DNA from 2 places in the Paenibacillus sp. 37 genome. Region 1 is predicted to be linked to the other one. Evidence: riboswitches for the same ligand, from Rfam matches in the RefSeq annotation. Region 1 holds a riboswitch; the other holds the start of a gene.
What was found. A riboswitch is a leader RNA that binds a small molecule or an ion and turns the genes downstream of it on or off. The one in region 1 is predicted to bind FMN.

Region 1 (10,719 bases):
ATGTACTGACTTCTGCTGAAGACCAGGAGGGCAGGCTACTGGAGCTTGAACTGCTGCGCCCTGGACCGGAGGATGGCAATCTGATCCTCATTGATATATTGCAGATTATTCCCCAAATTCGGCACATCTTGCCGGAGGTAAGTGTGGAACTGATGGGATCAGGTCATACGTTGGTTGAAGTCATTGCGGGAAATGGTCAACCTTCCAAGTCCCTGTTCATTCTGGTTTGGCTGCTGCTGTTCTTTGGATCAGCCTTAACCATTATGAATTTTCATGCCGATGTGAACATGCAGGAAGTACAGATTCGAATTGTGGAGATGCTGACTGGGCATCGGGACGAACATCCCTATCTGTTTCAAGTGGCGTATTCCATTGGCATTGGATTCGGAATGGCAGTATTTTTTAATCATTTGTTCAAGAAAAAGTGGAATGAGGAACCTACCCCGCTTGAAGTGGAGATGTTTCTATACCAGCAAAATGTAGATAAATATGTGGTGATTGAAGAAAGCGAACGGATGCACGAGCAGGAACGCAGGGAGATGAATGCGGATGAGCGTTCTTAATGGAGCAATCAGCATTGTATTGGGTATTGCAGGGGGAATTGCCGTAGGAAGCGGCGTAATTGCGCTCATTCTGGTGCTTGATATGATTCCCAGGTTGGCTCAACTTACGCAATCGTATGACAAGACTCACTGGTACGAAGGGGCGCTAATAGGTGGTTCACTGGTCGGGACGGTGGCGGACTTCTGGCACTGGAAAATGCATGGGGTGCTGCTGCTCAGCCCGATTGTTGGTTTGTTCTGTGGCGTGTTCATCGGTCTGCTGGCTGCGGCCCTCACTGAGGTACTCAATGTACTGCCCGTACTAGCCAAACGATTGGGCATGAAACCTTATTTGTTTGGATTACTGCTCGCCATGATTTTGGGTAAAATGACAGGTTCCCTGTTTGATTTTTTTGTATATCAGCGGTAACTCGTGGCCATAGGAGGATGGAAGATGGATGAACGAACAGAGCAGGCAGGCCAGGAAAATAGTGAAGGTATAACGGAAGAGATGTTACACAAGTCTGCTTATGAGATTCAGAAGGAAGAAGAGGAGAAAGCGTACAATAAGAAAAAACAAAATGAGATGTCCGACAGCATTGAGGAATCCGTACAATATTGGCAGGAAAACGATGATATCTCCCCACGCATGAGTGAAAATAAAAACACGCTCAAGCAAGTTCTCGGACTTGGGGAATCCTTTGACGTGGATATGAGAGAGATGGTGCTGGGTGGCAAACATGTGGGATTGCTTCTTTTAACGGGTTTCGCCAAAGATGAGATCCTACTGGAAGTATTAAAAAGGTTAACATATCTTACGCCTGATCAGGTATCCGAGCACGCACTAAAATCTTATTTCGACTCATACATTCCCCATATACAGGTGGAAAAAGTCGAGAAGATGAGTGCGGTCATCAACAAGGTCCTTACGGGTATGAGTGCATTGTTCGTTGAAGGGGATCGCTCGGTCCTGATTATGGATACCCGGAGTTACCCGGTACGTTCACCCGAAGAACCTTCATTGGAGAGGGTAGTCCGAGGTTCCAGAGACGGCTTTACCGAAACGCTCCTGACCAACGTAACATTAGTGCGTCGCAGAATACGCGACCCTGGACTAAAGTTTGAGATTATGCAGGTGGGGCGGAGAACACAAACGGACGTCTGCGTGGTGTACATTGATGATATTGTGGATAAAGTGCAGGTGGACTCAGTCCGTGAGAAAATTCAGCGGGTCGATATCGATGGTATTCCCGCCGCCGATAAACAACTGGAGGAAGCGATTATCAACAAAGGTTGGAATCCGTTCCCACTCGTCCGTTATTCGGAACGACCCGATGTTACAGCTGCTCATTTGCTGGAAGGACGAGTCGTCATTTTCGTAGATACATCCCCCAGTGTAATGATTCTGCCTACGACCTTCTTCGACCTGTGTGAACATGCGGAGGAGAACAGACAGACGGCACTGATGGGAACGTATCTACGTTGGGTGCGTTTTGCAGGGATTCTTATTTCACTGTTTCTGCTACCACTATGGCTTCTCATGGTTATTGAACCTTCGATTAAACCGATGGGACTCGACTTTATTGGTCCACAGGAAAATGTAAAGCTGCCGCTAATTCTACAGTTCCTCCTAATCGAACTTGGTGTCGATTTATTACGGATGGCAGCGGTTCATACGCCTACACCTCTCGCATCGGCCATGGGCCTGATCGCGGCAATTCTGGTCGGGGATATCGCCGTGAAAACAGGATATTTTGTAAATGAGGTTGTACTCTATATGGCGATCGCAGCCATTGGAATGTTTGCCACCCCGAGTTACGAGCTTGGACTTGCCAATAGGCTGGTCAGGTTGTTTCTGCTCATTGCAGTAGCGATATTCAAGGTTCCTGGATTGGTCGTGGGCAGTACACTGCTCATATTGGCACTCACCGTTCACCGATCGTACAATTCTTCGTATCTCTGGCCTTTTATACCGTTTAATGCAAAGGCCCTGGGCAACTTTCTATTCCGGCTACCCCTGCTGGAAAATAAAAAACGTCCATCATTTAACAAGACCCGTGATAACACCAAAATGTCCGATGATCCGGACGGTGAACTGCGAAAAAGTAAAAAACACAAATGATCTTCCGAAAAATCCATTCATCTCGCTGCCTAATTTGATATACTGGTGTAAAATCATTGGAATAGCAACTGTTCCAGTATACAAAAAAGTGAGGAATGCAGATTATGTATTTACATGGTACAAGTAAAATAAATGCGCAAGGGCATCTGGAGATTGGCGGAGTGGATGCAACAGATCTGAAAGAACAATTCGGAACTCCACTGTACGTTGTGGACGAGCAATTGGTTCGCGAGCGTTGCAGAGAGTACATGGAAGCATTCCGTGCTTCCGGATTGGGCTTCCAAGTGGCATACGCAAGTAAAGCATTCTGTGTAATGGCGATGTGTGCACTTGCAGCTGAAGAAGGACTTTCTCTGGATGTTGTATCTGATGGTGAACTGTTTACTGCACTGCAAGCAGGATTCCCGGCTGAGCGCATTCACTTCCACGGTAACAACAAAACGCTGGAAGAGATTGAAATGGCTCTTGATGCAGAGATTGGATGCTTTGTTGTTGATAACTTCAATGAATTGCATCTGTTGCAGGCTGTAGCAGCGGACAAAAATCGTAAAGTAAACATTTTGCTTCGTGTGACGCCTGGTGTTGAGGCCCATACGCATGAATATATTTCCACAGGTCAAACGGATTCCAAATTTGGATTCGATATCGGCAATGGTACAGCATTTGAAGCGATTGATTTGGCTTCCAAGCAGTCTAACCTGGTATTGCTCGGTGTGCATTCCCACATCGGTTCCCAGATCTTCGAAGTTGAAGGCTTCCAGATGGCTGTTCAACGTGTTGCTGAATTTGCAGCAAGTGTATATGAGCGTCTTAATGTTGCTTTCAAAGTGGTTAACCTTGGTGGTGGATTCGGAATCCGTTATATCGATGGAGATACGCCACTTGAAGTTGCACAATATGTGAAGGCTATTACAGATGCCGTTAAAAATCATTTTGCTCAAATCGGCTATGCCGTACCTGAGATCTGGGTTGAACCAGGCCGCAGCATAGTGGGTGAAGCGGGAACAACGCTGTATACCGTTGGAACAAGCAAAGACATTCCAGGCGTGCGTAAATACGTTGCCGTTGATGGTGGTATGACCGATAACCCGCGTCCTGCTTTGTATGAGTCCAAGTACGAAGCTGTGTTAGCCAACCGTGCGAATGAGGCTGCTCAGGAAACGGTATCTGTTGCGGGTAAATGCTGCGAGAGTGGCGATATGTTGATCTGGGATCTGGACCTGCCAAAAGTGGAAAGTGGCGACCTGCTCGCTGTAGCTTGCACAGGCGCGTATAACTACTCCATGGCGAGCAACTACAACCGGCTTCGTCGTCCGGCCGTTGTATTTGTCAAAGACGGTCAAGGAGATGTCGTGGTACGCCGTGAGACGTATCAGGATATCATCCAGAATGACCTGGTACCAGCACGCATTGGAAAACAGCCAGTTACTCGCTAATTCGTCAAAAGATAATGCGATTCTGCATTATTTAAGATAGCAATCTTAAAGTTGAAGCAGATGAAAAGGGAACTTCCTTTTTCGTCTGCTTTTTGCGTATTTGAGCTAAATCATGAAAAAAGTTGCCGTTTTTTTTGCGATCCAGACATTTTCGGTGTACACTAAGAAAAGTGCTGTAATGCTTGACCCAGGGTCATGCGTTCTGGCACCATTAACGATGGTCAATACGAAAGGAGTCATTTACATATGGCGAAACAAGCGAAAATTAAATTGGCAAACGGCGGAGAAGTTCTGATCGATCTGTTCGATCAAGAAGCTCCAAACACAGTAGCAAACTTTGAGAAACTGGCTAACTCCGGTTTCTACAATGGTCTTACATTCCACCGCGTGATCCCGGGCTTTGTAGCTCAAGGCGGATGCCCTAACGGTAGCGGTGCAGGTGGCCCAGGTTACACAATCAACTGTGAAATTAACCCGAACAAACATGAGCGCGGAACACTGGCTATGGCACATGCTGGCCGTAACACAGGTGGAAGCCAGTTCTACATTTGCTACCAACCGCAACCACATTTGGATGGACAACATACTGTATTTGGTAAAGTAACTAAAGGTATGGAGTTCGTGGACGCTTTAGAAGGTAAAGACAAAATGGAAACTGTTGAAGTTGTAGAAGCTTAATACCTTCACCTTAACTGGATCCAAACATGAAGTGCTTCTTTTATAGAAGCACTTTTTTTATTTTTTTACATATTTGAAATCGTTGATTAGAAAGGATGAATAAAACCTTGGATATGGTTACTCAGCTATTTTTGTTAAAACAAATTTATAGTGAGCGCACGTTGTGGGATGAAGAACTTCAGGCATTGCGGCATGTCGTTCCGGATAGTCTATCCGTAAAGGATCGAGAAGCGCTTGAGGCAGCCGGGCATGAACCGAATCGATTTGTACGTCCACAACATGATGAAACGATTGCTGAGCTGAAAAAAGTTGCAAATCAATGGACGATCAATGATGCAGCGCAGGCTTTTGTATCCTCTTTGTGGTCCGCACCCATGATCTGGCGCTCGTTGCTTACGGGCAAGCTTATTGCGAGCAGTATGCCAAGCCATGAACATACGCCATATCCATCTTCGAACACTTGCAAGATTTGCGGATTTAGTGTAGATCAAGCAACCGACACGACGCTGCAATGGTATTGGCGGATGACCAATGGAACCCCATTGGATGGTGATCCTTTTGGATATGTGTTGGCACTTCGAGAGCTGGCTGCCGCGCAGGAACTTCCAATAGCCAATGATTACGACCGCTGGACATTCCGTGCGGTGTTAACGGTGCTGCGCGAATTACCTCCCAAAACTCGTTACAGCAAGGCAGCAGTAGCCCTCAAGAAGGAACGTCTTTTGCCTACACAGAAGGAATATGCGTACCGTGATTTGCTTGAGACGTTAGCTCTGATTGGCATATTGGATACGCCGGAACATCCTGGAATGATAACGGAATTCACCTCTTACATGCAACGTGACGCACGCCCCAATGTTCGGGTTGAAGTTCAGGCCCCTCTGGCATGGTGGGACTCATCTGTCGGAATTAATGAGAACAACCTGAACAAGATATTTCATGATTTTGATCTAAATAATATATCTCTTGCGGATAAGCCTGATGAGAGTCCAGCTGTAAAGGACACGATCTTAGGGGCATTGGAGAAGAAGAGAAGTGTTCGTGGAAAAGTACCAAAGGCATCTCCTGATGCAGGTACCGGGGAGGTACAGTCTGGAGATGTGTATGCTGTTCGGGTCCGGGAAGGTGTATGGGTGACGGTGTATTGTCATGAAGTCAGAGACAAGCGTGTCATCGTTGAATATTTGGATGGAGTCTTTCCAGAGATGCCGGGAAAAGCAGATTTGCATGGGACGTTTCGACCGAGAGCGAATGGACGCTGGAAATGCTCGGCTATTGCGATCGATTCCACAAGTTGGGTCAGAAGGGTGGCAAGAGAGTTCCCGCTTCCGACTTCGCCCCTGCAAGAACCTGACCGTATTCCCTTTCATAATGCCAAAGAATTAAAGCATATGGCGAGCTGGTGTTTTCCTGATATGTAGAATGATACGATTGATATGAAATGGGCCTCCAAGCCAAAACCGTGCCTCCTTGAGAGGAAGCGGTTTTTTGTTGTTTCTTAGCTTATTAAAAGTTAGTATGTGACAAAAAGGAACAAAAAACAATTGATTTTTTGGCATTAAAGTGCTAACATCCAAGTAATAACGAAAGCAATCCTTCAGGGCAGGGTGCGATTCCCTACCGGCGGTGATGCAGGAAGTGTAAGGACACATGTCCAGCACTTCATGCAAAGTCCGTGACCTGTCTGCCCTTGGCAGATGGCTGATCTGGTGTAATTCCAGAACCGACAGTATAGTCTGGATGGGAGAAGGAGAGGTGCAGACCTAACAGGTTTGCATTCAGCAGGAGTATTGCTGCACAGTCACGATTTGTAATGTCTTGCACTGTGCAGGGAAGATCCGGTTACGCCGGACAGTTCCATACATATGCCGCACTATGAAAGCTCTTTACCTGTAATTGATGTTCATTAAGGTATGTGTCTATTTTCACTTGCCCGAAATGAGGTTTTGGGCAAAGTGTTGGCGTGCTGTATCCATTTCACTCCTGCTGGTGACATTTGTCTCTCATCATCCCCATCGAACTGATTGTTCGACGGGGATTTTTTAATAAACAAGACTTTAAACCGCGGGGTGAACGGATTTGGAAATGATCAATGATGAATTTTATATGGCACTGGCATTGGATATGGCGGAACGAGCACAGGGACAGACGGGGATCAATCCGGTCGTTGGATGTGTAGTTGTGAAAGAGGGTCGTATTGTAGGCCTGGGGAGCCATCTGAAACGTGGAACCGGGCATGCAGAGGTGCATGCACTTAACATGGCAGGCAGTGATGCAGAAGGAAGTACGGTATACGTTACACTTGAGCCTTGTAGTCATTATGGCAAGACGCCACCTTGTAGTGAACGCCTGATTCATGAAAAGGTGAAACGTGTTGTGGTATGTTGTGAAGATCCAAATCCGCAAGTATCCGGCAGGGGCATAAGCATGCTTCGTCAACAAGGCATTGAAGTTGAAGTTGGCGTACTGCGTGAGCGTGGAAGACGCATGAATGAAAAATTCATTAAATTTATTACAACAGGTCTACCTTTTGTGACACTGAAGACGGCTACTACTTTGGATGGCAAAATTGCTACTCGCAGCGGAGACAGCAAGTGGATCTCTAACGAGCCCGCTCGTGAGATTGTGCATGCCCTTCGTCATCGTCACCAGGGAATTATGGTTGGCGTCGACACAGTGATTGCCGATAATCCGGAACTTACTACCCGTTTGCAAGTCGAAGGCATTAGTCCAGTGCGCATTGTGGTGGATTCCAAGTTACGTCTTCCCGTAGGTGCCAAAATGGTTAAGGATGGTCTTGCTCCAACATGGGTGCTGACAACAGACGAAGCCAGTCCTGAAGCTGCTGAACGTTTGGAAGCCTACGGCGTCGAAATTATACGCTGTGGTCCTGGACCACGTGTGGATCTGTTAAACGGACTTAGCAAGTTGGGTGAGCGTGAGATTGGTTCGATTTTGCTTGAAGGTGGAGGCACCTTGAATGGAGCCATGCTGGAGGCACGGTTGGTCGATCGACTGCTCATGTTTATCGCACCGAAGATTGTAGGCGGTTATGATACACCTGGAAGCTTCCGCTTCGAGGGTGTGGAACGTATGAATCAGGCGATTCAATTGAATCAGTTGGAGATCGAACAAGTTGGAGATAATATCAGCATTGGCGGTATTCCGGTGTGGCCTGAATAAATAAAACAGGGGAGGCGGCAGCATGTTTACCGGTTTGGTGGAAGAAGTCGGTCAGATCCGGCGTATTGGTCGGAAAGGCGAAGCGATGGTCCTGAATATCGGAGCTTCCGCCATCATGGACGATCTGAAGATTGGTGATAGTGTAGCAGTGAACGGCGTGTGCTTAACTGCGACAACACTCGAAGGTGGAGGTTTTACCGCCGATGTAATGCCTGAAACCTATCGTCATACCAATCTCAGTCAGCTGCAATCTGGCAGTAAAGTTAATCTGGAGCGGGCCATGCAATCCGGCAGTCGTTTTGGCGGACATATCGTTCAGGGCCATGTCGATGGTACTGGAGTGATTGGCAGTATAACACGTGATCAGAATGCGATTGTGTTTGAGATCAAGCCGGATGATCACCAGTTGTTCAAATATCTGATCCCCAAAGGATCGGTTACACTGGATGGCATTAGCTTGACCGTTGTCCATACATCGGATACCGCATTCACGGTTTCCATTATCCCGCATACCATTGGTGAAACTGTACTAAATGTGAAAAAGACAGGGGATACCATTAATATCGAATGCGATATTTTGGGCAAATATGTGGATCATCTGCTCCAGTATGGGAGAGGGCATCGGGAGACGGGTACTGGCAAGCCGCGCAGTATCAGTGAAGATTTTCTCGCCAATCACGGATTTGCATAAATAGAGAACAGAAATTAACTGGAGGTGGACCAATGTCAGAACAATCCATTCTGGACACAATAGAAGAAGCCATATATGACCTCATGCGTGGCAAACCCGTCATTGTTGTGGATGATGAAGATCGGGAGAATGAAGGCGATTTTATCGCTTTGGCTGAAAAGGCGACACCTGAAGTCATTAATTTCATGATTACTGAAGGTAGAGGTCTGGTCTGTGTTCCGATTACACAACAACGTGCGGACGAACTTAACCTGAAACCGATGGTTCAACAAAATACGGATTTCCATGGAACAGCCTTCACCGTCTCTGTGGATCACAAAGATACGACAACAGGCATCTCGGCACATGAACGCTCTATTACCGTGAAAGGTCTGATTGATCCTGAGGCGAAAGCCGGGGACTTCCGTAAGCCTGGTCACATGTTCCCGCTCATTGCAAAAGACGGCGGTGTACTTCGTCGTGCTGGACATACGGAAGCGGCTGTAGATCTCGCTATCATGTGTGGTTCCTACCCTGCTGGCGTTATCTGTGAAGTAATTAAGGAAGATGGCACAATGGCCAGACTTCCGGATCTGCAGGAGATTGCCCGCAAACATGATCTGAAGCTGATCAGTATTCAGGACATGATTCGTTACCGTAACGAAAAAGAGCAGCTGGTTCAACGTGAAGTGGCTGTGCGTATGCCAACGGACTTTGGTGAGTTTCAAGCGGTGGCTTATACAAACGCTGTGGACAATAAGGAACATGTGGCTCTGGTTAAAGGTGAGATTGATGGTTCCAAACCCGTACTTGTACGTGTACACTCTGAATGTTTGACAGGTGATGTATTCCATTCGCATCGTTGTGACTGTGGTCCGCAGTTTGATGCGGCACTCAAACAGATTCATGAGGAAGGCAATGGTGTACTGCTTTATATGAGACAGGAAGGTCGGGGTATTGGCCTGATCAACAAACTCAAAGCCTATAAGCTGCAAGAGGAAGGTATGGATACTGTTGATGCAAACCTGAGTTTGGGTTTTGCTGCTGACTTGCGTGATTACGGAATTGGCGCTCAAATACTGAAAGACCTTGGGGTTCGTCAGATCAGATTGCTAACTAACAATCCTCGTAAAATTAAAGGTCTTGAAGGATATGGACTTGAAGTCGTAGAGCGTGTTGCGATCCAGATGGAAGAGAACGAGGACAATACGGTGTATCTTCATACGAAGCAAGCCAAGCTGGGACATATGCTCAAGTTTGATGATATCGAGCAGAACGAACAGTAAATATATTTTAGATGAACAACGTTCACCATGTAATTTATGGAAGAGATTACTTAGGGATTTCCGTTACTTACATTACATTATACCGTTAGGGAGATGACTTGAATGCCACAATTTTTCGAAGGACATTTAGTATCAGAAGGATCCAGATATGGAGTTGTCGTTGGACGTTTCAACGAATTCATTACCAGTAAATTGCTTAGCGCAGCTCTCGATGCATTCAAACGTCACGGCGTGCAGGATGATGAAGTGGATGTAGCCTGGGTTCCAGGTGCGTTCGAAATCCCTTTGATTGCGCAGAAAATGGCGGAGAGTGGCAAGTATGATGCGGTGATTACATTGGGAACTGTCATTCGTGGATCCACTACGCATTACGATTATGTTTGCAACGAGATGGCTAAAGGGGTAGCGGCAATTAACCTGAAAACGGGCGTGCCTACGATCTTTGGACTGGTTACAACAGAAAATATTGAACAAGCGATTGAACGTGCCGGAACCAAGGCGGGTAACAAAGGTTGGGATGCAGCTACGGCGGCAATTGAGATGGCAAACTTGACGAAACAGCTAAAATAGTGCTTATTTAATAGTAGTGCCCTGCTTTGCGCAGACGAACACGGGAAACCGGATTCGGACGGCTTAGCAGGGTTTTGTATTTTTCTGGCGGGAGGATTCGTCTAGTGACGGTAGTTACATACAAACTGGAGACTTTTGAAGGGCCTTTGGATCTGCTGCTTCATCTGATTGATAAGGCTGAAATTCATATCCAGGATATTCCCATCAGCGATATTACCGATCAATACATGGC
Region 2 (10,719 bases), 480 kb from region 1:
CCCCTTCGGAAAAAGGGAATCAAAAAATCTGGGGATAACAGCGATTGGAAGGTTATTCTGTCATCGTAGTGTCAGTGTAAATAATCTTTAGTTCAACTTATAAATCTGATGAAGGAGTGAGTCACATGAACGTACCCACATTCCATCTCGATGGACAGACAGCACTGGTGACAGGCGCGGGGAGAGGGATCGGAAAAGCAGTTGCGATAGGACTTGCCCAGTCAGGCAGTGACGTTGTACTTGTATCCCGAACAATGAAAGAAATTGAGGAGACAGCCGCCTACATCTATGAACAGACGGGGCGTAAAGCGCTAGCTCTGACTGCGGATGTGACATCAAAAGAACAACTGGAAGAGACGTTTCAAGAGGCGATCTCGGAGATGGGTAGTCTGGACATTCTGGTGAATAACGCAGGTATGAACATACGGACACCAGCACTTGAAGTTACGGACGAGCAGTGGGAGACCATCATGCAGACAAACTTAAAATCGGCTTTTTTTGCTTCGCAATTAGCGGGTCAGCATATGAAAGAACGTGGGACTGGGAAGATCATTAACATCTCTTCGGTAGGTGGGCATACGGCTTTGCGGACAGGGGTTGTATATGGTGCGACCAAAGCTGCGTTAATTCATATGACCAAAGTGCTCGCACTGGAATGGGGAAAGTATGGAATCCGTGTCAATTCAGTAGGGCCATGGTATTTCCGAACACCTTTGACTGAAAAGCTGCTGGATGATCCCCAGTATTTGCAGGAAATTGTAAGTCGTACACCGCTACAGCGAGTGGGAGAACTGGAAGAAGTGGTAGGGCCAGTTGTATTCCTGGCATCAGATGCAGCGGGATATATAACGGGTCAAACGTTGTTGGTTGACGGTGGAATGTCCATTTATGGTTTCTAAATAAATTAACTTGGGTGCAGTCTGGAAAAGTGGGTGGCATAACCAACTCATGGGTAATAACATAAGGGAAGTTGAAGTTAATCTGTATTTCTATTTATCTGTACCCAATTCACTGAACTTGGAGGAAGATAACCATGGAAACGCGCAAGTACGGTAATACTGGCATGAACGTAAGTACACTTGGATTTGGCGGAGCGGAAATAGGCAAAAATGTATCCAAAACGGATGTAGCGACATTGCTGAATAGTGCCCTGGATGCTGGATTAAACGTGATAGACACGGCTGAATGTTACGGTGACAGCGAGGAATTAATCGGTGAGGTGCTGTCACATCGGCGTGATGACTACTATTTGTTCACCAAATGTGGACATGCTGCCGGGATTGAAGGTCCGGATTGGGATGCCAAAGTACTGGAGCAAACGATTGAACGCAGTCTGAAACGGCTGAAAACAGACTATGTGGATGTTATCCATTTGCATAGCTGCTCTGAAGAAGTACTCCGACAAGGAGCAGTAATCGAAGTACTGCAACGTGCCAAGGAAACGGGAAAAACCAGATTTATCGGATATAGTGGGGATACAACAGATGCGCTATATGCGATTCAGACCGGAGTATTTGACAGCCTGGAGACTTCATTAAATATCGCAGATCAGGAAGCAATTGATCTTACGTTGCCTGAGGCAAGAAAAAGAAACATGGGAGTAATGGCCAAAAGACCTATTGCCAATGCGGCCTGGACGTATGAAACACTTTCGGAAGAGGCTTATCCATTCATATACTGGAAGCGCTTAAGTGAACTTAACTATGGTTTTCTGGGTGAGGATGCCCAGGCAGCGGTGGAAACAGCACTGCGTTTTACGCTAAGTACCGAAGGAGTAGATACGGCTATTGTAGGAACAGCCAAGCCCAATCGCTGGCAGCAAAATGCCGACCTTGTGGCTAAAGGCACATTACCACAGGAAATATATGATGAGATTAGAACACGATGGAAAGAAATCGCCGGAACAGATTGGACTGGCCGGACTTAAATTGGAAATATTAGCGAAGTCGCCTTTATGGCGGCTTTTTTTATGACCAACATAAAATATTTTCAATATATGAAAAATTCATAACAGTATTCGAACAGAGGCTGCGATAAATTTTAGGGGATAATGCCTATACGTCAGCCTAGTTCGAAAACTGGTGAAAAAGGATAAAAAGGAAAAATCCCAGGAGGCAGCCCTTCTTATAAACGACTAAATTTATAAAAAACGACGAAGCTATTGAGAAAATACGAAAAAGTAACAGTCTACGTTCAATTTAAAAGAAATAACGACTTATTTTATAAAATTTCAACATATGAAAAATTCACAATAGAGAGATCATTTTCCCACCTTAGTTACCATCTCTCATATAGCCACATTGACGCACCACCATGTTTAAAAGGAAAACCATTCTAAGCGATTGAAGTCAACCACTTTTTTTGCGGATTTAAATAGAATTGAAAATATATCTTTATTCTGATCTTAAAAAGCATACAGCTTAAAAAGCATACAGCTTAAAAGCATCATCAGAATAAATGAAACATATTAAATATTATGTAAACTAATAATAATTCTTTTTGGCAATACAGACATAAAACCTCCATGACCTGTAAATCGTAAGGGGATAAGGTAGAAGGAGGAGCTTCATGAAAAGTCAGCAACACCGTAAAAACGACGACGAAAAACTAAGTTGGGTCAGCTTATCCCTGTTTGGCGCGGGTTGCACACTGGGAACGGGATTTTTTCTAGGGACCAGTCTGGCGATTCATTGGGCTGGGATATCCGTACTTATATTGTTGGTGCTGGCGGCAGCAGGTACTTACTTTGTATTTGGTGCGCTGGCACAGATGACCGCAGAAGATCCAAAGGAAGGCGCTTTTCGAACGTATGCAGGCGAAGCATTCGGACCTTGGGCTGGTTTTGGTAGTGGATGGATGTACTGGTTCTCTGAAATGCTCATCATGGGCAGCTCATTAACGGCACTTGGGCTGTTCTCTCAATTCTGGTTTCCCAAGTTTCCGCTTTGGACATTTGTTGCGATCTATGCCGCTATAGGTCTCTTCATTGCTGCACTGGGAGCAAAGGGATTAACCAAAACGGAGAATATTCTTGCTGTAATCAAACTTGCTGCAACGGTTGCATTTATAGCTATAGCAGGAGCGGCTTGTCTAGGTTGGCTACCGGTAAAAGTGACACCAGAGCAATTGAAGAATGAGTGGTTCCCGCATGGGGGTAAAGGCGTATGGACCGGTTTCATCTATGCATTCTTTGCTTTTGCCGGGATCGAGGTTATGGGGTTGATGGCAGCTAACCTGAAAGAACCAAAAGATGCAGTGAAATCAGGTCGAGTAATGTTATTATCGGTGAGTACACTCTATGTGATTTCAATTGCGTTGATCCTGTTGCTTGTGCCTTCAACTCAGTTAACTCCAGATGAAAGCCCGCTTGTCAAAGCCATGTCAACCATTGGATTAACCGTTGTGGTCCACATTCTCAACGGAATTCTGATTATAGCCGGATTCTCGACGATGGTGGCTTCGTTATATGCCATTACGTCCATGTTGGTGAAACTCGCAGAAGATGGAGATGCACCAAAGCTGTTCACGAAGACCTGGGGAAAAAAGGACATGCCACTTCAGGCATTGTGCTGTACAGCGGCTGGATTAGTCCTGTCTACCTTGATGGCATTATGGATGCCCAAGAGTTTGTTTGAATATGTGACGACAGCAGGTAGTCTGGTATTAATGTATACATGGCTGCTCATCTGCATCACGTACATTAAAAAAATGAAGCCTGTGAAGTGGAATCGCATCAAAGTGTGGATTGCCATGGTATTAATTGTGGCCGCTGTGGCCGGAACAGCGATGGAAAAAGCCAGCAGAACGGGTCTGCTGGCAAGTGTGGGACTTGTCGTATTTCTTGGGATCATCACGTATGTTGTTCATAAGGTTCGTGGCTCGAAACCACCGCAGTCAGCACCATCCAAACCATAAGTACCTTTCAGCAACTTTCGTGGATGTCGCACAACGGATTAATGAGTGCTTTAAGATTATTTCGTCAACTTGCCTAGGGCTTGCTTCATCCGCATGAATGGACATTTGGAGGGTGTCTGCTCATCATCAGGCAAGAAATACTGTTTCCATTCCAGATTATCTTGCTGACCATACCACATCAGCGAAGGGTGAGCAGGTACAGCATCATACGCAGCGAGACGTTTGCGAATCAAGGTTTTCATTTTACGGCCAAGAGGGGTATTGTCATTAATGGATTCGAATACCCACCGTGGTTGAAAAGCAAACATGAGATAAGGAAAATGCCGGCTGGCTCGGAGTTCATGTGCAGGAGTTGCACAGAAACAAAAGTAAGGCTCTCCGCCAAAGCAAAATTCCCATGATGAATCATGAGGATCGGTTGAAATATGTTCTGGCCACGGCTCGGTATCGTGTGAACTTACCCGATTAAGCATTTGCCAGAATAACGTCTGATATTGCTCTACCGTTGTATGATCTTTCAGATCAGTTGGCGTATCACAGATCACAACCATGGAAGCGTAATGACCGGTGTCTCTGGATACAGGACCATATTGTCTAAGCAGATCCGCCATATCTTCGGCAGCTTGTTCAGATCGGGGGTCACACGTAAAGCCATACCTCAAATGTCCGGACAGAAATCCCATTCGTCCAGGTACACATGGATACGTATTATTTTCATCGGCGATCATATCTGCAAATTGCGAATAAGCGTCCTGCTGCCAAGATGGTAGACGCTCATATAAACTATTTATTTCGTCGGCACTATACAGCTCCGCCATTGATTCCCAACTCCATTCCACATGATACCGTTACAGTATTAATGTGGGGGAAGTTGGGTGACTGTCCAGCCTGATTTTATTGTCAGAAAAATATGGAACGCACAGCTTCGTAACCGAAATACAAACCAAATCCGATCAGGCAGATTCCCGAAATGATGGAGATCCAGCGCAATACATTTTCACTGCTATGTTTGTGGAATCGACTGGCCATTCCAGCCATAATGACATCCCACACCAGAATGCCAATAAATATGCCTGAACTGTAGAGCAGTAAATGAGCGGTGTCCGTATGCTTTACAGTTGTCGCGAGAATGGAGCCATAGATCCCAAGCCAAAACAAAATATTCAGTGGATTGGACAGAGCCATCAAAAAGCCAGAAATAAACGATTTTCGAACAGTCGCCTCCGCAGTAGATGTACCTTGAATCCCCTGTTTCAGCTTCGAGAGCGTTTCCACTCCCGTGTAAATCAGAATAAAACTGCCAAATGACCAGAGAAAAGAGCGCATAAACGGCGTGTCCAGAAAATGGGCAACTCCAAAATAAATCAGCAGCATATACACCAAGTCTGCAAACATAGCTCCGAGTCCTAGAATCCAGGCATGCATGAATCCATGTCGAGCTCCACGGTCCAGTTGAGCAGCATTAATCGGACCGATTGGAGCGGACAATGATATTCCCAGAATAATATAACTGAACAGTACAGACATAAATACGTTCACTCCTTAACGGGTTCGACGAATTGTACCAGTAGTCACATAAAATGGGTACAAGTCATCGTATTCCCGCAAGGAGTGAATTAGAACAAACTGTGAGGATATAGCACTTTAACCAGCAGGCGACTCCACATCGAGTTGAACAGGTGTACAATGATAGCCATTGCAAGAACTTTCCTCGCACGGACAAGCCGATAAACCGATGATCAGATCCATCAAAGCTTCCATTTCAACATAATCCCCTGCACATGATTCGGGAGCGATAACATCAATTTTGCCTTCACCATCTACTACGGAATTCATAAACAGATTGAAAGGATAATGTTGATCCGGGGGAGAGATACCGAAAGGTTCAAGAGCAGTATTCAGATTATTATAACAACTGGGATGGTCCTTTTTATCATATAAGACCTCATACATTTCCGGACGACAGGCCGAATTGAAAAAATCATGAATGCCTACAGTTTCACTGACAATGGAAATGAGAGGTTTATAACGGTTGGAATACAGGCATTGCCCCGGTTTAATTCTGTAATTGCGCAGGACATCGAGGGTTACCCCGGGATCAAGCCGATTATTAATATTCTGTGCATCATAAGCGACAAAGTCAACCACTTGCTGCCCTTCCAAATCAGTTATACGGATCAGTGAGCCTTTTTTCACTCTAAGAGCGTAGCCTGTCTTGGCAGGAATGTGAATAGATTGTTTATGAGATTCCGTTGAATTCATCACTGTCTCCTCCGATGTCTTTTTACTTCAGTATGCGGAGACGACATTGCTTTCATGCACTATAGCAAGTAATGTAGGCATGCGAATATGAAAAATAAGAATAGAGTGGATGAAAGATTACTCATCAGAAACGTGTAAAATATTGCGTTTATGCTGGGAACAGAGGATTACCTTTCATCCCAATCCAAAGTTCGGATGTTTCCAACTGACCAGCGAGATGCAGCAACCAGTCTTCACGGCCTTTGGTTGCCATAACCTGTACACCCATTGGCAAACCTTCTGGTGTCATATGAAGAGGTACACTTATCGCAGGCTGGCCGGTCAGATTTGCAAGCTGGGTGAAAGGTGTATACGTAAGACTGGGCTCAAACATTTCATAAATGAGTTGCTGCTGCTGGGTCTTGTCCAACTCACTAATTCGCATCAGATTACGGATCTGTTCGTCTTGAGGTGTTAATTCTCCAATCTTAGGCGCAGAAAAAGCATTAACGGGTGTGACATAGAAGTCATAACGCTCAAACAAGGTGGACATCTGAGCTGCAGCTACATCCCATTCAGCTAAGCTATGTACAAATTCCGCGGCGGACACCTTTTTTCCAGCTTCAGCCAGAACCCAGGATTCAATCTCCATATCATCGGAGGTCAGAGCCCGACCCATGGATCGTTCCATGGAAGAGATCATCGCGGCCATTTCACCACTGTTCATCATGTAATAATTCTCCATCAACCTAACTCCATTGACTGGACTGAGTTTTTCTTCAACATGATGACCTTGATCTTCCAACCAGCAAACGAGCTTGAGTACAGACTCTTTGGCTTCTACGCTGACGGGTGTACCTACGGGCGAATCGGTTGTGTATGCAATTTTCAGTTTGCGTTGATGTGGATAGCTCATATCTGCCAAGTAACTGCCTGGAAAGAGTGGCGCATGAAATGCAGCTTCAGGCTGTATGACTTGTAAGGTATCAAGCAATGCAGCACTGTCCCGAACCGAGCGAGAGAGGGCAAAATCAATCGATGCGCCTTGCCATTGACGACCAACTCCCGGTCCTACAGGAGTGCGCCCGCGGGTTGGCTTCAATCCAAACAATCCGCTAAAGGAAGCCGGGATACGAATCGAACCGCCTCCGTCACTGGCTCCGGCCAGAGGAACAATACCCGAAGCTACAGCGGCAGCGGCACCACCGCTAGATCCACCTGGAGAGTGATTGATATTCCAGGGATTGCGACTTGGGCCATGGAGGCGGGGCTCCGTAATATTTTTCAAGCCAAATTCGGGCGTATTCGTATGTCCTATGATGATAAAACCCGCATCACGGAGTCGAGTGACAAAATTGGAATTGCGTAATGCGCGATGCTCGCTGAACAGACGGGAGCCTGAAGTGAGAAATTCACCTTCCAAGGATTGCGAGATATCTTTCAGGAGCAGGGGCACACCGGCAAAAGGTTGTTCTCCAGGGCGAACCAAACTGGCTTCCTCCCGTGCACGATTTTCATATGTACGAATAACTGCATTAAGTTGCGGATTCACTTCTTCAAGGCGTGCAAACGCCGCTTCCAGCAATTCAACCGGGGATACTTCCCGGGATCGGATCAGTTCAGCCAAACCTATAGCGTCGTAGGAGGTATATGAGAATGAAGACATTATGATCGTTCCTCTCTGAATATAATTCATCTGTTTATTCCATATGTCATCGTACCACCGGATTAGACAAAAGACAAAACATAGAAGAGACGAAGTGCGATGATATGCATATCCGTTATGAGGTTGGAGGGAAAAGAGGGGAGTATTTGTATTTGCGATATAGAAATAAAGGACAGGGTTAATACCTTATATTGCTAATTGAAAAAATGATCGAGTAACATCGAGAAATGGAAATAAAAAAACCACTGCTCATCTAATTTGATATGCAATGGTTTTATTTTTATATTTGACTATTTGTTTATAGGAGAACCTCGGATATATCCACTTACTCTGTACGCAGCTTCGGTGCAGCATCCGCCGCAGTTGATGATCTTTCCTGCTGTCTGGAAATGGCGAAGAGGGCCACCCAGATTAAAATAAAACCAAGCAACTGCTCCCATGTAATCAGCGTACGGAAAGCGATCCAGTTCACCAACACACCCGCCATCGGGAAGCTAAGTTCTGCGAGTGTTGCAACAGAAGCTTTGGTTGACGACAGACCTTTGTAATACAACAGAAGACTGAGCAAACCTGGTAACAATGCCTGACCGAGAATGTTGAGGATGACAGCGGTCTGTTCACCCGTTCCGGACGGAAACGTCCATGCCGCACCTTCGTTCCACGTCATAAAAATCAGGAGCGGGAGAGCAACGACAAAACGAAGAGAGGTGACGGTTTCGTAACGCGCCTGACCCAGCATCAATCGTCCCATAACGGTTGAACCTCCCCATAAGGCAGCGGCCCCAAGGGATAACAAGCTTCCAGCATGAATCCAGTTGTCCCAGTTACCTAATGGCAATGTGAAGCCAAATGTAAGCAGGTAGGTTCCTGCTAATGCTATGAAGAACAATCCACCGAAGCGACGAGGCAACGTTTCTTTCAATAACAGTTTAGCCAGCACGATAGCGAAGAGTGGTTGCATTTTTTGCAATAATAGAACTGTGTTCGGATCGTTATGTGTTAGTGCCATGGTGAACAACACCGTTGCAAGTGCTGAACCTCCCCATGAGATAAAAATCACGGCAATCCAGTGGCGAGCGCGCAGGTTTTTCAGGTCAGACCGGAATTTCCATAGCACGGGAATGGCAATAAGACTGACGATGATATGTTCCACCAGTACAATCTGCGTGGATGTCATCGTATTTAGCAAAATAATGCGGAAGAGTGGGTCGACCCCCCATAAGGCGGCGCCGAGAACTACAAGCCAGAATCCGGTATTACTTCGTTCCTTGCGGTAAACAGGTGATGCTGCTGATGTCTTTTCCATATTCAGGACTCCTTCGTCAGAACACGGAATCTTCAGTTGGCAAAATCGACAGAAGCCCCCGTTTTGGTATATACCAAATAAACGGGGGCTCATCCAAGGACATGCGTCAGGAAAGAGGCCTTCCCGTGAACGGCATGTCAATGTGTTGATCTTCTCTCATCCGGACTGTACCGTCGGCCTTGGATTCACACCAAGTCAGTCGCTAAATGTCCTTCGTTAAGAACAAATAGCGAGTCGCGGGCTGGTTCCGAAGAACATCACCGCCGGTTGGGAATTGCACCCTACCCCGAAGATCCTATTCAATTATATAGTGTGTTAAACAAGCTGTAACATTAATAAGTTCATCTTATTCCTGTAAGCGCTAGCAGTTCAAGCATTTTTTTTAGAAAACGATTTTCCAGCTTCCTTGCTGTCTGCGAAGAAGCACGATCTGACCTGCGTGATACGCATCATGGAGTACCCAAAGAGCCAGTTCGTGTGCCCATTTCTCTTCGGAGTCCATATATGCGGCTTCAAGATCTGACTCTTCGAGTGCAGCCAATTGATCTCGCAACTGCTGGGCTAATCGAGTTGTACCCTGTAGCAGTGTATTCCAACCAGCTGCATCCGTTGCATCTCCCGGATTCCCAAATGTGTATTCATTGGAGTCTACAGCAGGAAGGGTAGGCTCCTTACTTTGCATGCGACACAATAAGCGATGGTTGTAATAATACATATGGTTAACCAACTGCCAGATGCTTAATCCCCCTGAGGGTGGAATCCAGGCTGCTTGTTCTGCTGTAAGACCCTCCAAGGATTTCGACAAAGGTACAATCCAATTGCATTGATCCCATGTATTATCCTTTTGAATCAGTAACACATCTAATGCTGTTGTTTTCGTCATTGCCGTTTCCTCCTTGAGAATTATTGTGATGTATGATGTAACTAGCTAAAACTGATTAATGAGGTTACACTTAATATAACACATCAAAGGCAGGGTGTAACCACCTTTATTGAATTAAGGTAGTTACATTAAACGGAGGTAGACATGGACAGACTTTGGACCGATTTTGTAAACAGCGATTATCACGACTGGCGTGGGGGAGATCGATCGGAGGACAGACTCGGGAAGGCGAGCTGGCAGCAAGACTTTCTGGATCGATGGCAACTTAACGCTTCTGTCCCTGCATCTCCAGAAGATGAGTTGTCGATGAGAAACTTCAGGAACGAATTGATGGCTCTTGGAGCTCGCTTATCTTCTGGAGCATCATTAACGGATGAAGAGCAACAGTGGCTGAATGGTGTTATGGAAGCAGGGCATTTAAAAAGAACATTGACTACAATTGATCAGGAAATGAAACTCCAACTGGTAGCTATAAAAGCACATTGGCATCAGGTTATGGCTGAGGTAGCTGCTGACTTTGCTACAACTTTGGTGGAGGGAGAAGGGCGTAGGATTCGGATCTGTGATAATTCGGATTGTCGCTGGATGTTCTATGATGTTACCCGAAGCAGAACACAGAAGTACTGTGATGATAAGATGTGCGGCAACCTGATGAAGGTCAGAAGATTTCGGGCGAAACACAAATCCCAAAATTGATAAATACTAACA

Region 2: linked by a shared signal. The riboswitch ahead of F0220_RS17475 (DMT family transporter) and the one ahead of ribD (bifunctional diaminohydroxyphosphoribosylaminopyrimidine deaminase/5-amino-6-(5-phosphoribosylamino)uracil reductase RibD) in region 1 are both predicted to bind FMN.

The regions. Positions count from the first base shown of each region.
Region 1 covers NZ_CP043761.1:4,573,782-4,584,500, reverse strand. Annotated here, with positions in the region: gene F0220_RS19635 (stage V sporulation protein AA) at 1-563, shown strand, start outside; gene F0220_RS19630 (stage V sporulation protein AB) at 544-972, shown strand; gene F0220_RS19625 (spore germination protein) at 1,054-2,664, shown strand; gene lysA (diaminopimelate decarboxylase) at 2,769-4,100, shown strand; gene F0220_RS19615 (peptidylprolyl isomerase) at 4,347-4,778, shown strand; gene F0220_RS19610 (hypothetical protein) at 4,892-6,199, shown strand; FMN riboswitch at 6,368-6,534, shown strand; gene ribD (bifunctional diaminohydroxyphosphoribosylaminopyrimidine deaminase/5-amino-6-(5-phosphoribosylamino)uracil reductase RibD) at 6,858-7,961, shown strand; gene ribE (riboflavin synthase) at 7,984-8,652, shown strand; gene F0220_RS19595 (bifunctional 3,4-dihydroxy-2-butanone-4-phosphate synthase/GTP cyclohydrolase II) at 8,685-9,917, shown strand; gene ribE (6,7-dimethyl-8-ribityllumazine synthase) at 10,020-10,487, shown strand; gene F0220_RS19585 (segregation and condensation protein A) at 10,592-10,719, shown strand, end outside.
Region 2 covers NZ_CP043761.1:4,089,365-4,100,083, reverse strand. Annotated here, with positions in the region: gene F0220_RS17510 (SDR family NAD(P)-dependent oxidoreductase) at 126-899, shown strand; gene F0220_RS17505 (aldo/keto reductase) at 1,034-1,927, shown strand; gene F0220_RS17500 (amino acid permease) at 2,569-3,915, shown strand; gene F0220_RS17495 (YqcI/YcgG family protein) at 3,972-4,733, opposite strand; gene F0220_RS17490 (LysE family translocator) at 4,816-5,442, opposite strand; gene F0220_RS17485 (DUF1989 domain-containing protein) at 5,560-6,177, opposite strand; gene F0220_RS17480 (amidase) at 6,326-7,822, opposite strand; gene F0220_RS17475 (DMT family transporter) at 8,148-9,128, opposite strand; FMN riboswitch at 9,273-9,426, opposite strand; gene F0220_RS17470 (DinB family protein) at 9,511-10,011, opposite strand; gene F0220_RS17465 (CGNR zinc finger domain-containing protein) at 10,156-10,707, shown strand.